One region of the Streptomyces sp. SDT5-1 genome, then DNA from elsewhere that is predicted to be linked to it. Evidence: riboswitches for the same ligand, from Rfam matches in the RefSeq annotation. Region 1 holds a riboswitch; the other holds the start of a gene.
What was found. Region 1 has a riboswitch for cobalamin ahead of ACTWJ8_RS06130 (HoxN/HupN/NixA family nickel/cobalt transporter). Riboswitches for the same ligand answer to the same signal wherever they lie in the genome.
Positions count from the first base shown of each region.

Region 2: linked by a shared signal. The riboswitch ahead of ACTWJ8_RS13935 (prenyltransferase/squalene oxidase repeat-containing protein) and the one ahead of ACTWJ8_RS06130 (HoxN/HupN/NixA family nickel/cobalt transporter) in region 1 are both predicted to bind cobalamin.

Region 1 is NZ_CM125963.1:1,288,304-1,296,068, forward strand. Features, by position in the region: gene rho (transcription termination factor Rho) at 1-1,151, shown strand, start outside; gene ACTWJ8_RS06120 (GNAT family N-acetyltransferase) at 1,176-1,667, shown strand; gene ACTWJ8_RS06125 (inorganic diphosphatase) at 1,733-2,236, shown strand; cobalamin riboswitch at 2,240-2,455, shown strand; gene ACTWJ8_RS06130 (HoxN/HupN/NixA family nickel/cobalt transporter) at 2,487-3,602, shown strand; gene ACTWJ8_RS06135 (GTP-binding protein) at 3,771-5,780, shown strand; gene ACTWJ8_RS06140 (hypothetical protein) at 6,160-7,494, shown strand; gene ACTWJ8_RS06145 (dienelactone hydrolase family protein) at 7,557-7,765, shown strand, end outside.
Region 2 is NZ_CM125963.1:2,972,805-2,980,569, forward strand. Features, by position in the region: gene ACTWJ8_RS13910 (ferredoxin) at 1-166, opposite strand, end outside; gene ACTWJ8_RS13915 (aldehyde dehydrogenase) at 169-1,635, opposite strand; gene ACTWJ8_RS13920 (MBL fold metallo-hydrolase) at 1,837-2,886, shown strand; gene ACTWJ8_RS13925 (hypothetical protein) at 2,983-3,228, shown strand; gene ACTWJ8_RS13930 (flotillin family protein) at 3,243-4,409, shown strand; adenosylcobalamin-variant (AdoCbl-variant) riboswitch at 4,467-4,543, shown strand; gene ACTWJ8_RS13935 (prenyltransferase/squalene oxidase repeat-containing protein) at 4,648-5,868, shown strand; gene ACTWJ8_RS13940 (SCO2322 family protein) at 5,865-6,530, shown strand; gene ACTWJ8_RS13945 (energy-coupling factor transporter transmembrane component T) at 6,535-7,656, shown strand; gene ACTWJ8_RS13950 (ABC transporter ATP-binding protein) at 7,653-7,765, shown strand, end outside.

The sequences.
Region 1 (7,765 bases):
CCACCACCCGTGAACCCCGTGAGGCCGATGAACCCCGGAGGACCGAACCCGTCCGCGCCGCAGGCTTCCTCGACATCGGCGGCAACGGGCACGGCTTCCTGCGGGCGCCCGACCTGATCCCCACGCCGCACGACGTGCAGGTGCCGGCCCACCTCGTGCGCCGAATCGGCCTGCGCAAGGGCGACTTCGTCGAGGGGACGTGCGGCGCACAGCGCGGCCTCACCCACGTCGAGGCCGTCGAAGGTTCCCCCGCGCAGGCGGCGGGCGGCCGCCCCCGCTTCGCCGACCTCACCCCACTGCACCCGAGCGAGCGGTTCCGCCTCGAGCACCCGGCGGCCGGGCTCGCGGGACGCGTCGTCGACCTGTTCACCCCCGTCGGCAAGGGGCAGCGCGGGCTGATCGTCGCCCCGCCGAAGACCGGCAAGACGGTGCTGCTCCAGCAGCTCGCCGCCGCGTTCGCCGCGAACCACCCCGAGGCCCACCTCATGGTGGTGCTCGTCGACGAGCGCCCCGAGGAGGTCACCGACATGCGCCGCTCGGTGCGCGGCGAGGTCTACGCCTCGACGTTCGACCGCCCAGCCAAGGCGCACATCGCGCTCGCCGAACTCGCCGTCGAGCGCGCCAAGCGGCTCACCGAGCGGGGCCGCGACGTGGTGATCCTCCTCGACTCCCTGACCCGCCTGTGCCGCGCGTACAACAACGCCGCGTCGACCAGTGGCCGCACCCTGTCGGGCGGCGTCGACGCGGCGGCCCTGCACGGGCCGAAGCGGTTCTTCGGCGCGGCCCGCGACGCCGAGGAGGCCGGATCCCTGACGATCCTCGCCACCGCCCTCGTCGACACCGGCTCCCGCGCCGACGACTACTACTTCGAGGAGCTCAAGAGCACCGGCAACATGGAGCTGCGCCTCGACCGCACCCTCGCCCAGCGCCGCGTCCACCCCGCCGTCGACCTCACCCCGTCCGGCACCCGCCGCGAGGAGCTGCTGCAGCCGGCAGCCGAGCTGTCCGTCGTCCGGGGCCTGCGGCGGGCCCTGCAGACCCGGGACCCGTACGCGTCGTACGAGGCGCTGATCGAGAAGCTGCGGCAGAGCCCGGACAACGCCGCGTTCCTGCGCCAGGCGCACTCCACGGTGCCCGGGGCCAGGCCCTGACCCCGGATGCGTAATACTCGACCCATGAACGCGCGCGTTACACGCCGCGGAGGAGCACCGGCCGTCACGGTCCGGCGGGCCACCGCACAGGACGCCCGGCGCCTCACCCGCCTCGTGCGTGGCTCCAGCGCCTACCGGGACCCGTACGCCTCCATGGTCGCCGGGTACCGGGTGGGCCCGGACTACATAGAGGCGCACCCGGTGCATGTGGCCGTGGACGAGGCCGACGGGCGGGTGCTCGGTTTCTACGCGCTGCTGCTCGCGCCGCGGGAGCTCGACCTGATGTTCGTCGCGGACGAGGCGCAGGGCCGCGGCATCGGCCGGCTGCTCATCGCGCACATGCTGGCACAGGCCGTCGGCGCGGGCCTCGACCATGTGCGGGTCGTCGCGCATCCGCCCGCCGAGGGCTTCTACCGGAGCATGGGCGCGCGCCGGACCGGCACGGTGGCCGCCCGCCCGCCGGCCGTCGCCTGGGACCGGCCCGAACTCGAATTCGCCGTTCCCCCGGCGGCCTGAGGGGTTCCGCCCTTGCCCGGCACGGCGCACACTCGTGGTCGTCGGGATGCGGCAAGGAGGCCACATTGGGCAGCAGTCAGGCACGCGCCGAGGCGTTCGACGTCATCGTGGAGATCCCCCAGGGGTCCCGGAACAAGTACGAGATGGACCACGACCTCGGCCGGATCCGGCTCGACCGGATGCTGTTCACGTCGACGCAGTACCCCGCGGACTACGGCTACGTCGACGGCACGCTCGGCGGCGACGGCGACCCGCTGGACGCGCTCGTCCTGACCGGCGACGCGACGTTCCCCGGCTGCGCCATCGAGTGCCGCGCCATCGGGATGTTCGTGATGAGCGACGAGAAGGGCCCGGACGAGAAGATCCTGTGCGTGCCCGCGCACGACCCGCGGCACGACGCGACCCGGGACATCGAGGACATCCCGGAGTTCGACCGCCTGGAGATCACCCATTTCTTCGAGGTCTACAAGGACCTGGAGCCGGGCAAATCGGTCGACGGCTCGCACTGGGAGGGCCGCGAGAAGGCCTACGAGGAGATCCGCCGGGCCCGGGAGCGGGCCGCGCGGTAGGTAGTAGGGTGGTCGGGCCGTGGTGCTCGGGAAGACCGGTGACAGCCCTTCAGGGGCCCATTCCGGAGCGGCCCTCGCCACTGTGATCGGGTTCCGGACAGCGACGTCCGGGGCGCGTCGTTCCATCCTGTGCGCCACTGGCGGCCGTCGGCCGCTGGGAAGGCCGGAGCGACGGGCACACCCGTAAGCCAGGAGACCGGCCACGGCATCTCACGAAGTGATCCACGAGGTGCTGGAGCGTGATCGACGCATGACCCTGCCCGGGAACTCCCCGAATCTCCTGAATTCCCCCTCCCCTGCCTTCCGTTGGCGCCGCGAGGACACGCTGCGCACGGCGGGCCTGATCGCGGTGATCGCCGCGCTGCACGTCGTCGCGTTCGGCGTGCTCTTCCTGCTCGTCGTCCCCGAGCACTACGAAGTGGGCAACAAGGCCTTCGGCATCGGCCTCGGCATCACGGCGTACACGCTCGGCATGCGGCACGCGTTCGACGCCGACCACATCGCGGCCATCGACAACACCACCCGCAAGCTGATGGCGGACGGCAAGCGGCCCGTCTCTGTCGGCTTCTGGTTCGCGCTCGGCCACTCCAGCGTGGTGGTCGTGCTCGCGGCCCTCGTCGCGGGCGGCACGGCGCTCGCGACCACCCTGACGAGCGACGACTCCCCCACCCACCAAGTGCTCGGCGTCGTCGGTACGACCGTCTCCGGCACCTTCCTGTACCTCATCGCCGCGCTCAACCTCGTCGCCCTGATGGGCATCCTCAAGGTCTTCAAGGCGATGCGCGCGGGCTCGTACGACGAGCGGAAGCTCGAGCAGCACCTGGACTCGCGCGGGTTCATGAACCGGATCCTCGGCCGCTTCACCAAGTCCATCACCCGCCCCGGGCAGATGTTCCCGCTCGGCTTCCTCTTCGGGCTCGGCTTCGACACCGCGACCGAGGTGACGCTGATGGTGATGGCGGGCAGCGGCGCCGCGGCGGGCCTGCCCTGGTACGCGATCCTGTGCCTTCCGCTGCTGTTCGCCGCGGGCATGAGCCTGTTCGACACGCTCGACGGCACGTTCATGAACTTCGCCTACCAGTGGGCGTTCTCGAACCCGGTGCGCAAGGTGTTCTACAACCTCACCATCACCGGTCTGTCGATCGCGGTCGCGTTCTTCATCGGGACGATCGAACTCGTGGGCGTGCTCCACGACAAGCTGGACCTCAGCGACGCGGTGACCGGCTGGATCGCCGGTCTCGACCTCGACAACGTCGGGTACGTCATCGTTGGCCTGTTCGTCGTCGTGTGGGCGGCGGCGATCGCCTACTGGCGGCTGGCGCGGGTCGAGCAGCGATGGTCGGCGCGGGTGGCCGACGCCGGGTAATTCGGTTGCCGGGATGCGCGGCGCGCTGCTGCACTGATTCCCGTGCGGCACGAGTCGCGCATCCCGACCGTGAGGACCGATCCATGCGCGCTGCAGTCACGTTCCTTCCGAGGGCCACCGCGGATTCCGCCGCCGTGGCATTCCCTTCCTTCGAGGACTCGACTGCCCGTGGCATTGCTGAATCTTGGAATTCTCGCGCACGTAGACGCCGGTAAGACCAGCCTGACCGAGCGGCTCCTGCACTCGGCCGGGGTGATCGACGAGCTCGGCCGGGTCGACGACGGGAGCACCCGCACGGACTCCCTGGACCTGGAGCGCCGGCGCGGCATCACCATCAAGGCGGCCGTGGTGTCGTTCCCGGTCGGCGGCACCACCGTCAACCTGGTGGACACACCGGGTCACCCGGACTTCATCGCCGAGGTCGAGCGCGTGCTCGGCGTGCTCGACGGGGCGGTGCTCGTCGTCTCCGCCGTGGAGGGCGTCCAGGCGCAGACCCGCGTCCTGATGCGGACGCTGCGCCGACTGCGCATCCCCACCGTGGTGTTCGTCAACAAGGTCGACCGGCGCGGCGCCCGGGAGGCCACGCTCCTCGACGACCTGCGCCGCAAGCTCACACCCGCCGTGGTCCCGATGAACACGGTGACCGGCGGCCTCGGCGACCGCTCCGCGCGCTGCGTCCCGTACGCCGCCGGGGACGCGGACCACCGCGCCCGCCTGGTCGACGTGCTCTCGGCCCGCGACGACGGCCTCCTGGAGGCGTACGTCAAGGACGAGGAGTCGGTGACGTACGGCAGGCTGTGGGACGCGCTCGCCGAGCAGACGGCGCGGGCGCAGGCCCATCCGGTGTACTTCGGCTCGGCGATGACGGGCGCGGGGGTCGACGCCCTCGTGGACGGCGTCACGCGGCTGCTTCCGGCCGCGGAGGAGCGGCACCGACTGCCGCTCTCCGCCCGGGTGTTCAAGGTGGAGCGCGGACCGGCCGGCGAGAAGATCGCGTACGCCCGTGTCTTCACCGGGACGCTGCGGGTGCGCGAGCGCCTCGCGCTGCCCGGCGGCGGCGAGGAGCGGCTGACGGGAGTACGGGTCTTCGCGGACGGGGCGGACGTCCCGGCGGCGGAGGCCGGGCCCGGGAGGGTGGCGCGACTGTGGGGGCTCGGCGGCGTGCGCGTCGGCGACGACCTCGGAGAGCCTCGAGCACCGGTCGAGGAACACCACTTCGCGCCGCCGACCCTGGAGACGGTCGTCGAGCCCGAGCGGCCCGGCCTGCGCGGCGCCCTGCTCGCCGCGCTCACCCAGCTCGCCGAGCAGGACCCGCTGATCGGCCTGCGCCAGGACGACGTCCGCCAGGAGATCTTCCTGTCGCTCTACGGCGAGGTGCAGAAGGAGGTCGTCCAGGCCACGCTCGCCGAGGAGTTCGGGCTCGACGTCACGTTCCGCGCGACGACGCCGCTGTGCGTCGAGCGGCCGACGGGATCGGGCGAGGCGGCCGAGGCCATGAAGGACGAGGGCAACCCGTTCCTCGCGACCATCGGACTGCGCGTCGACCCGGCGCCGGTCGGCTCCGGCGTCGCGTTCCGGCTCGGCATCGAACTCGGCTCGCTGCCCATGGCGTTCATCAAGGCCGTCGAGGAGACCGTGCACGAGACCCTGGGCCAGGGGCTGCTCGGCTGGCGGGTCACGGACTGCACGGTGACGCTGTTCCGCTCCGGGTACGCGCCGCGGCAGAGCCACGCGCACGCCGTCTTCGACAAGTCGATGTCGAGCACCGGGGCGGACTTCCGCGGCCTGACACCACTGGTCCTGATGAGCGCCCTCGAGCGCGCGGGCACGACGGTGTGCGAGCCGATGCACCGCTTCCGCCTCGACATCCCGGCCGATCTGTACGGGGCGGTGCTGCCCGCCCTGACCCGGCTGCGGGCCGTGCCGACCGGGCAGCGCACGGCGGACGGCGGGGCGTGGGCCACGGTCGACGGGCTGATCCCCGCGGCGCGGGTGCGGGACCTGGAGCGCCGGCTGCCGGGGCTCACCCGGGGCGAGGGCGTCCTGGAGGCCGCCTTCGACCACTACGCCCCGGTCCGCGACGACGCGCCGCGCCGTTTCCGCACCGACCACGATCCGCTGCACCGCAAGGAGTACCTGCTGCGGGTCGTGCGCGGGGCGGGCGTGCGGCAGGGGTGACGCGGCGCGCGGGGACCGTGGGTGGCGGCGGGGCGCCAGGGGCCCGAGCGGCTGGTTGAATCCGGGCCGTTCGGCCCACCGTGAGGGCCCGTTGGCCCCGTCCCCCACGGGGGCCCGCGCTGAGATGCTGCGGTATCGAGCCTCCCGTGCCCTCGCCCTCCCGCCGCGGCGCACGGTCGAGGCCGAGCCCGGGCCCGCCGTTCGCAGAAGGGGGAGCCGCGAATGGCGGGCCCGTCCGTTCCGGGCCCGCGGCCCGGCCGTTCCCCCTTCGCACGCGTGTCCGGCACGCCGCCGCGGCAACTCGCGCGCAAAACACCCTAATCAGAGCGATAAAGTGGCTCGTCAACCCGCACGTGCCCGATCACTCAGGAGTGCCTACGTGTCCGTAGCCATCGACTCGTCCGACGCCGCTGTCCAGTCCGGCGCCGAGGCCACCGCGGAGCCCGTGCCCGCGCCGGCCGTCGCCCCGGACGGCGCCGCCGCCGTGCCCGCGAACGAGGAGACGGCCGAGCCCGGGGACACCGCGAACATGTGGACCCCGCCGACCACCGCCGAGACCGAGGCGTCGGACGCCGAGGTCCCCGCCCCGGCCTCCGCCCCGCAGGACGCGTCCGACGACGCCTCCGGCAGCTTCTGGACCCCGCCCACCGAGGTCCCCGTGGTCGCCGACGCCGATGCCGACTCCGAGGCGGAGGCCGACGACGACCCCGCCCCCGGCGACGTACCGGAGGCCATCACCCGCGACGCCCACGAGTTCGGCGTCTACGCCCGCACCGGCGGCTGGGCCTTCGCCCTGAAGGTGGCCCGCAGCGTGCGCCCCGGCGGGCAGCCGGCCGGCGAGTCGTCGAAGGTCTCGGCGCGGAAGTTCGCCGAGCTGGCGGGCTGCTCGGCCGACCGCGTCATGCGCTTCTACAAGGCGTGGGACAGCGCGGCGGACGACGGCCTCGTCCCCCAGTTCGAGGCCCTCACGCCCGGCGAGGACGTCGAACTCCCCGAGGCCGACGTCTGGTTGTCGTACTACGTCTCCCGCAACAGCGCGACCTCGGTGCGCGGCCAGGCGATCACGGAGGCCGCCGAGGCCGAGGGCATCCGCCCGACGAAGGCCCTGGAGGTCGCGGAGAACCCGACGGCGCTGCGGGCCGCGATCCTCGCCGACCCCGGCACGGCGGAGGCCGCCCGCAAGGCGCTGATGGACCGCCTCGACGAGGACCCGGCGCTGCGCACGGGCCTGGCCCGCGACATCGTACGCACGGACGACCTGAAGAAGGCCGTCGCCGAGGAGACGAAGACCGGCGGCCAGCTGGAGTACGTCCGGAAGATCGCGGAGGAGGGCCAGGTCAAGACCCCCGCGGGCCAGACCATCGACGCCTCCCCCGAGCTGCGCGAGGAGGCCGAGCGGCACCTCTCCCTCATCGACGAGCTGGACGAGGACGAGGAGGCGGGCGAGTGGGCCCGCGAGGCGTACGACACCGTGCGCACCCTCGTCGCCGAGACCGTCGAGAAGGACCCCGAGCTGCGGGTCCAGGAGCGCCGCGCCAAGTTCTACAGCAGCCTCCAGAAGGCGACGAAGGCGTTCGAGGAGCTGACGTTCGACGACGTCGAGGAGATCGACGACATCGTCGAGGACGACATGCTCCAGCGTCTCGAGGAGCTTCAGGCCGCGATCGCCACGTGCATCACGGCGCTCCAGTCGGCGGCCCAGAAGAAGGACTGACCCGGCCCGACCGGCCCACCCGGCGCCACCGCGGGGCGCTCCGCGGTGGCATCGTGGGCCCCATGGCTGACACCCCCCGCACCCCCCGCTCCACGGGCCGCCCCGCGCACCAGAACATCACGTTCGAGAGCGGCGGCGGCACCGCCCACGGCTACCTCGCCCTGCCGGCCTCGGGACAGGGCCCCGGCGTCATCGTCATCCAGGAGTGGTGGGGCCTCACCGACCACATCGCCGATGTCGCGGACCGGCTCGCCGCCGAGGGCTTCGTGGC
Region 2 (7,765 bases), 1.7 Mb from region 1:
AGCCCTCCGCCGCCGCGAGCACCCGCTCGTTCGCGTCGCCGTCCGGTTCCACCGGGTGCGACTGCCGCGCGCTGTCGAGGCGGAATCCGTCCGGCGCCGTGTTCACGCACATCGCGGAGCCGATGCACACGCTCCGGTCGACCTCCACATGCCACCGGTCACCCATGCTCAGCTCGCCTCCGGCTCGTACCCCGCGGGCAGGTGGATCATCTTGTGCTCGAAGTACTCCCCGTACCCCTCGGGCCCGAACTCCCGCCCGAGACCGGAGTTCTTGTAGCCGCCGAACGGCCCGAGCATGTCGAGGCTGAACGTGTTCACGCTGTACGTCCCCGTGCGCACCTGCCGCGCGATGTCGACGCCGTGCGCGGTGTCGGACGTCCACACGCTGCCGGACAGCCCGTAGTCGGAGTCGTTCGCGATCTTCACGGCCTCGGCCTCGTCCCCGTACGGGAGCAGGCAGATGACCGGGCCGAAGATCTCCTCGCGGGCGATCCGCATGGAGTTGTCGACGTCGCCGAAGAGCGTCGGCTCGACGTACCAGCCCCGCTCGAAGCCCTTCGGGACGCCGCCGCCCGTGAGGATCTTGGCGCCCTCGTCCTGGCCGATGCGGATGTAGTCGAGGGAGCGCTGCTGCTGGCGCCGCGCGACGAGCGGGCCGACCTCGGTCGTCGGGTCGAGCGGGTCGCCGACCTTGAGCGCGGAGGCCGCCCCCGCGAACGCGTCGGCGAACTCGTCGTAGCGCGAGCGCGGCACGAGGATCCGGGTCTGCGCCACACAGGCCTGCCCGTTGATCATCCACGCGAACGGGACGATGCCGGAGACGGCGGCCGTGGCGTCGGCGTCCTCCAGGATCACGGCGGCTGACTTGCCGCCGAGTTCGAGGGTGACGCGGGTGAGGTTGCGCGCCGCGACCTCCATGACGCGCTTGCCCGCCGGCACGGAACCGGTGAAGGAGACCTTGTCGATGCCGGGGTGCCCGACGAGGTACTCGCTGACCTCGCGGTCTGCGGGAAGGATGGAGAGCACGCCCTCCGGGAGTCCCGCCTCGGTCGCGATCTCGGCGAGCAGATACGCGTCGAGCGGCGTCTCGGGCGAGGTCTTGAGGATCACCGGGTTCCCGGCGAGCAGCGCGGGCGCGAGCTTTGCCGCGGCGGTGAACTGCGGGACGTTCCACGGCACGACGGCCGCGACGACGCCGACGGGTTCACGGCGGACGAGCAGCTTGCCGAGGGCGCCGTCGCGCGTCTCCTCGTACGTGAAGTTCCTGGCGACGTTGATCGCGGAGTCCCAGACCATCATCGCGGCGAGCGCCTGCACCATGATCCCGGAGGTGTACGGGGTGCCGTTCTCGCTGCTGATGACGCGGGCGATCTCCTCGTGCCGGGCCGCGAACGCGTCCTTGATCCTCGTGATCACCTCGATGCGCTCGTCGAGGCTCATGCGGGGCCAGGGCCCGTCCTCGAAGGCGCGGCGGGCGACGGCCACGGCGCGGTCGACGTCGGCGGGCGCGGCGTGCGGCACCCGGCCGAAGACCTCGCCGGTGTGCGGCGAGACGACGTCGATGACCTCCTTGCCGAGCGGGTCGGTCAACTCCCCGCCTATGAACAGCTGTCCGTATTCCAAGAGCTCGGTCATGGCCGGCATCCTCACGCACGACAATTCTGACGGTGTTTCAGAACTGATACCAGTTCTAGTAACGATCCGGAAGGGCGCGGTGGGAGCGGGGAGGCCGCTCCGCGACCCCCGGGATACGGTTCGCCCGGGCGACCATTGAAACGAGTTCTACAAGTTCCCGTACAGTGGCGGCAGTTCGGCTGGAGCGGCGGAGGGTGTCCGATGGCAGAGGCGACGCAGGTGACCGACCACAGCGGGGGCGTGCACAGCATCCGCGTACCGATCCCCGACAACCCGCTCGGCTACACGCTCGTCTACCTCGTCGACACGGACGCGGGCCCCGTGCTCGTCGACACCGGCTGGGACGATCCGGCCTCCTGGGACGCGCTGTCCGCGGGCCTGACGGCCTGCGGCACGAGCGTCTCCGAGCTCACCGGCGTCCTCATCACGCACCACCACCCGGACCACCACGGCCTGTCGGCGAAGGTGCGGGAGGCGTCCGGGGCGTGGATCGCCATGCACGAGGCGGACGCCGCGGTGGTGCGGCGCACCCGCGAGAACAAGCCGGCGCGCTGGTACGCGTACATGGTGGCGAAGCTGGTCGCGGCCGGTGCGCCCGAGGACCACATCGCCCCGCTGATCGCGGCCCGCGACTCCGGGAAGCCCCGTCAACTGCCGGGCTTCGCACCCGCGTTGCCGGACCGCACCATCACCCCCGGCGACCTCCTCGACCTGCCGGGCCGCAGGCTCCGCGCGATCTGGACGCCGGGCCACACGCCGGGACACGTCTGCCTGCACCTGGAGGAGGAGCACCCGGAGGGCCGCGCGGGCCACGGCAGGCTCTTCTCCGGCGACCACGTCCTGCCGGGCATCACCCCGCACATCGGTCTCTACGAGGACCCCGACGACGCCACCGTCACCGACCCGCTCGGCGACTACCTCGACTCCCTCGAACGGATCGGGCGCCTGAACCCGGCGGAGGTGCTGCCCGCCCACCAGCATCCGTTCGCCGACACCCCGGCCCGCGTACGGGAGTTGCTCGACCACCACGAGGAGCGCCTCACCGGACTCCTCGGCCTCCTCTCCACTCCCCTCACCCCCTGGCAGCTCGCCGAGCGCATGGAGTGGAACCGCCCCTGGGCCCAGATCCCCTACGGCTCCCGCAACATCGCGGTCTCCGAGGCGGAGGCCCACCTCCGCCGCCTCGAGAAGACGGGCCGCGTGGAGCAGGTCCCGGGCAGCGACCCCGTGCGGTACGCGGCGGTCGGTTAGCACCCCCGATCTTTGCCGCGCCTTTCATGGAAGAGGCGCCCACGGGGGCGTATCTTCGGCCCCCAAGAGGCTGGAACAACAAGGGGGCACCCGCCGATGACGCCGGACGAGGCTGTGGTCGGCCGGACGGGGAAGCTGGTCGTCGGCACACGTGGGGCCGAAGGTCCGGGCGAGGTACTGGTGCAGGTCAGGGGCGGGACCGAGACCTTTCTCGCGTACTCGGACGAGCCCCTGCCCCGGCACGCCACCGTGCTCGTGATCGAATCCCGCGGCAGCCGGCAGGTCTCGGTCATGGCCTGGCACGACCCTCTCCTCTCCGGTGGCGAGGGCGGCTCCCGCTAAGGAGACGTACAGGCATGTTCGGATATCGCGTTCCCGCGCCCGACGAGGCGATGCTGATCTCGGGCGGCAGGCGGGGACTTGGGGGAGCTCCGTTCCGCGTCGTCACCGGACACGGGAAGTTCGTGCTTCCCGTGTTCCGCAAGACCCGCTTCCTGTCGCTCGCGATGATGGAGGCCGAGGTCGTCGAGAAGTGCGTGACCCGGCAGGGCATCGCCCTGACCGTGCGCGCGGTCATCGCGTTCAAGGTCGGCAACGACCACGAGTCGATCGTCAACGCCGGTCAGCGTTTCCTCTCCGACCAGGACCAGATGTCGGTCCTGACCGGCCGGATCTTCGCGGGCCACCTGCGTTCGATCATCGGCTCGATGACGGTCGAGGAGATCGTCACGGAACGCCAGAAGCTGGCGACGGAGGTCCTGGACACGTCGAAGTCGGAGATGGCGAAGATCGGCCTGCACGTCGACTCGCTCCAGATCCAGTCCATCGACGACGGCGACACCGGCTACATCGAGGCGATGTCGCGCCCGCACAAGGCGGCCATCCAGCGGCAGGCGAAGATCGCGCAGGCGCAGGCGACGCAGGCGGCGGCCGAGGCCGAGCAGGAGTCGTCGCGGCGGCAGGCCGAGTACGCGCGGCAGACCGCGATCGTGCAGGCCGAGTACAACGCGGACGTGGACCGCGCCAAGGCGCAGGCCGAGCAGGCGGGTCCGCTGGCCCTCGCCCACGCGCAGCAGGAGGTGCTCGAGGCGCAGACGGAGCTCGCGCTGAAACAGGCCGAGCTGCGGGAGAAGGAGCTGATCTCCGAGGTGGTCAAGCCGGCGCAGGCGGACGCGGAGCGGATCCGGGTGCTGGCGCTCGCGGAGGCCGAGCGTACGAAGATCCAGGCGGAGGCCGCGGCGTCGTACGACCGGGTGGCGCTCGACCGGATGCTCATCGACCAGCTGCCGCAGATCGTGAAGGAGGCGTCGGCGGGGCTCGCCGGCGCGAACGTCAACGTCCTGAACGGGGCGGACGGCCTGGGCGAGATCGCGGCGGGCCTCGTCGGCCAGGGCCTCACGATCCTCGACTCGGTCCGCAAGAACCTCTCCGGGGAGTCCCCGGACGGCGTCGGCTCGGCGGTGGAGCGCTACGTGGGTGCTCCGCGCGGCGGCGCGGACGACGGCCCGGTCGACGTCCGCTGAGGCGGCGGAGCCCCAGGGGACGCGGCCACGGTGCCGGGTACAGTTAGGGCGTCGTAGTACGTACGTACGAGGGGAAGCCGGTGCAAATCCGGCGCTGACCCCGCAACCGTGAGAGCCGGAACACCTCGCACGTACGCGCTCGGCTCACGACCGTCGAGGAATACGGAGCCGGAGCCGCCCGGTGCCCCCGTGTGCCGCGCCGCCCCGCTCCCCGCAGGGAGAGGCAGCCCGCCCCACCATGAACATGCGCCGCAGCACCGCGCTCGTCGCCGCGACCATCGCGATCGGCGCCTTGGGCGCGCACGCCGCGGCCGCGGACAGTGCCTCCCCCTCCCCGAAGGTGACCGTCCCGTCCGGCCTCTACGGCAAGGGCGACCCCACGTACGACGGCGTGTGGCGGCAGTCCCTCGCGCTCGTCGCGCAGCACGAGGTGGGCGTGAAGCCCGCCGCGAAGGCCGTCGACTGGCTGGCGGGCCAGCAGTGCGAGAACGGCGGCTTCGCCGCCTACCGCGCCGAGCCCGGAAAGCCCTGCGACACCAAGACGAAGATCGACAGCAACGCCACCGCGGCCGCCGTCCAGGCCCTCGCCGCGGTCGGCGGCCGCGACGGCGAGGTCGCCAAGGGCGTCGACCGGCTGAAGAAGAGCCAGAACGCCGACGGAGGCTGGGGCTACGGCCTCGGCATGGACAGCGACGCGAACTCCACGTCCGTCGTCGTCGGCGCGCTCGTCGCGGCGGGCGAGAAGCCGTCCGAGGTGAAGTCCTCCAAGGGGAGGACCGCGACCGACGCCCTCGCCTCCCTCGCCCTGCCGTGCTCCAAGGGCGAGGACGGCGGTGCTCTCGCCTACCAGCCCGACAAGAAGGGCGGGCTCGCCGCGAACGCCGACGCCACCGCGGCCGGCGTGCTCGGCGCCCTCGGCACCGGCTTCGCGCCCGACAAGGGCTCCGCCCCGGACTCGTACACCTGCGAGGACGGCAAGGACGCGAAGGCGCTCGCCCACAACGGCGCCGTGTACCTCCAGAACCAGCTCCAGCCGCGCCTGTACCTGAAGTCCCAGCTCGCCGGCGCCAAGGACCAGCCCGACTACGGCAACACGGCCGACGCGATCACCGCCGTCGCCGCCGCGGAGGGCACCAAGTACACGAAGGACCCGTACACCTGGCTGGAGAAGAACGCGCAGGACTGGGCCGCGCAGACCGGACCCGCCGCCTACGCCGAGCTGATCTTCGCCGCGCGGGCCACCGGCAACGACCCGCGCGACTTCGGCGGCACCGACCTGGTGAGCGCCCTGAACAAGACGGGCCCCGAGCCCGCCTCCACGAAGTCCTCCGCCTCCGACCCCGACGAGAAGAAGGACGACGGCGGCAGCGGAGCCAACTGGTGGATCATCAGCGTGATGTTCATCGCCGCGGTCGGCGCCGGCTTCCTGCTCAGCGGCCGCAAGAAGCAGCAGCCGTGACCGCGCGGAGGTGGACCGGGCTCCTGCTCGGCCTGCTCGCGCTGGTGCTCGGCGTCGTGGCGGCCGCCCCCGCGCAGGCGGCCGGGTACCGGTACTGGTCGTTCTGGGAGCGGGACGGCAAGCAGGCATGGACGTACGCGACGGCGGGCCCCTCGCAGACCAAGCCGTCGGACGGGGACGTGCAGGGCTTCCGGTTCGCGGTGAGCGAGGACTCCGAGGACGCGAAGCAGCCGCGCGGCGCCGCGGACTTCGACACGATCTGCGCCGACACCCCCGCCAAGGACGGCGAGAAGCGGATCGCCCTGGTCATCGACGCGGGCACGGCGGCCGACGCCCCGTCGGGCGAGACCCCGCCGAAGCCGCGCACCGCGTGCGCGCAGGTGGCCGAGGACGCGACGAGCGCCGACGCGCTGGCCGCCGTCGCGAAGCCGCTGCGCTACGACAGCAGCGCGATGCTGTGCGCGATCTCCGGCTACCCGAAGGCGGGCTGCGGCGAGCAGGTGTCGGGCGAGAAGACCGACAAGGCGTCCGGACAGCCGGCCGAGAAGAACGCTGGCGACTCCGGGGACTCCGGCCCGTCCGTCGGCCTCATCGCGGGCATCGCCGTGGTCGTCGTGCTCGGTGTCGGGGCGGGCGTGCAGGCCCGACGCCGCCGCGGCTGACCCGATGTCCGCTCGTACGCTGCGCGCCCCGCGGGCGCACCGCTCCAACGCCCTGCATCCGGGCGCCTGGTGGATCTGGGCGCTCGGCCTCGGCACGGCCGCGTCCCGCACCACGAACCCGCTGCTGCTCGCGCTCCTGATCGGCGTCGCGGGTTACGTGGTGGCGGCGCGCCGCACCGAGGCGCCGTGGGCGCGCTCGTACGGGGCGTTCGTGAAGCTGGCGCTCGCGGTCCTCGGCATCCGTCTGGTCTTCGCGACGCTCCTCGGCTCGGCGATCCCCGGCACCCACCTCCTGGTCACGCTTCCCGAGGTCCCGCTGCCTGACTGGGCGCAGGGCGTCCGCATCGGCGGCCCCGTCACCCTCGAAGGCCTGGTCTTCGCCCTGTACGACGGCCTGAAGCTGGCCACGCTGCTGATCTGCGTGGGCGCCGCGAACGCCCTCGCGTCGCCGTCCCGGCTCCTCAAGTCCCTGCCGGGCGCGCTGTACGAGGCCGGGGTCGCGGTCGTCGTCGCGATGACGTTCGCCCCGAACCTGGTCGCGGACGTGCGCAGGCTGCGGGCTGCGCGGCGGCTGCGGGGCCGCCCCGACAAGGGCCTGCGCGGGCTGCTCCAGGTCGGCCTCCCGGTCCTCGAAGGGGCGCTGGAACGCTCGGTGGCGCTCGCCGCCGCGATGGACGCGCGCGGCTACGGCCGCACCGCCGAGGTGCCGCCCGCCGTCCGCCGGGCCACGGCCGCGCTCACCCTCGGCGGACTCATCGGGGTGTGCGCGGGAACGTACGGGCTGCTCGCCGCGTCCGGCGCCGGATACGGGCTCCCGGTCCTACTGGCGGGGGTCGCGGCGGCGCTCGGCGGTCTGTGGCTGGGCGGCCGGCGCACGGTCCGCACCCGCTACCGGCCCGACGTGTGGGGCGTCAGGGCCTGGCTCGTCGCGGCGTCGGGGGCGGCGGCCGCGGCGGTGATGATCTGGGCGGGCGCCCGTGACCCGGCGGCCCTCCAGCCGCCCGTCGTGCCGCTCGCGGCGCCCTCGCTGCCGCTGTGGCCCGCGGCGGGCATCCTGCTCGGGCTCCTCCCGGCCTTCCTCGCACCCGCTCCCGCTCCCGACAAGCCGACGGAGGCAGCGTCATGATCCGCTTCGAGAACGTCTCCGTCACCTACGACGACGCACCGGAGCCCACCGTCCGCGGCATCCACCTCCACGTGCCGGAGGGCGAGTTGATGCTGCTCGCGGGCCCTTC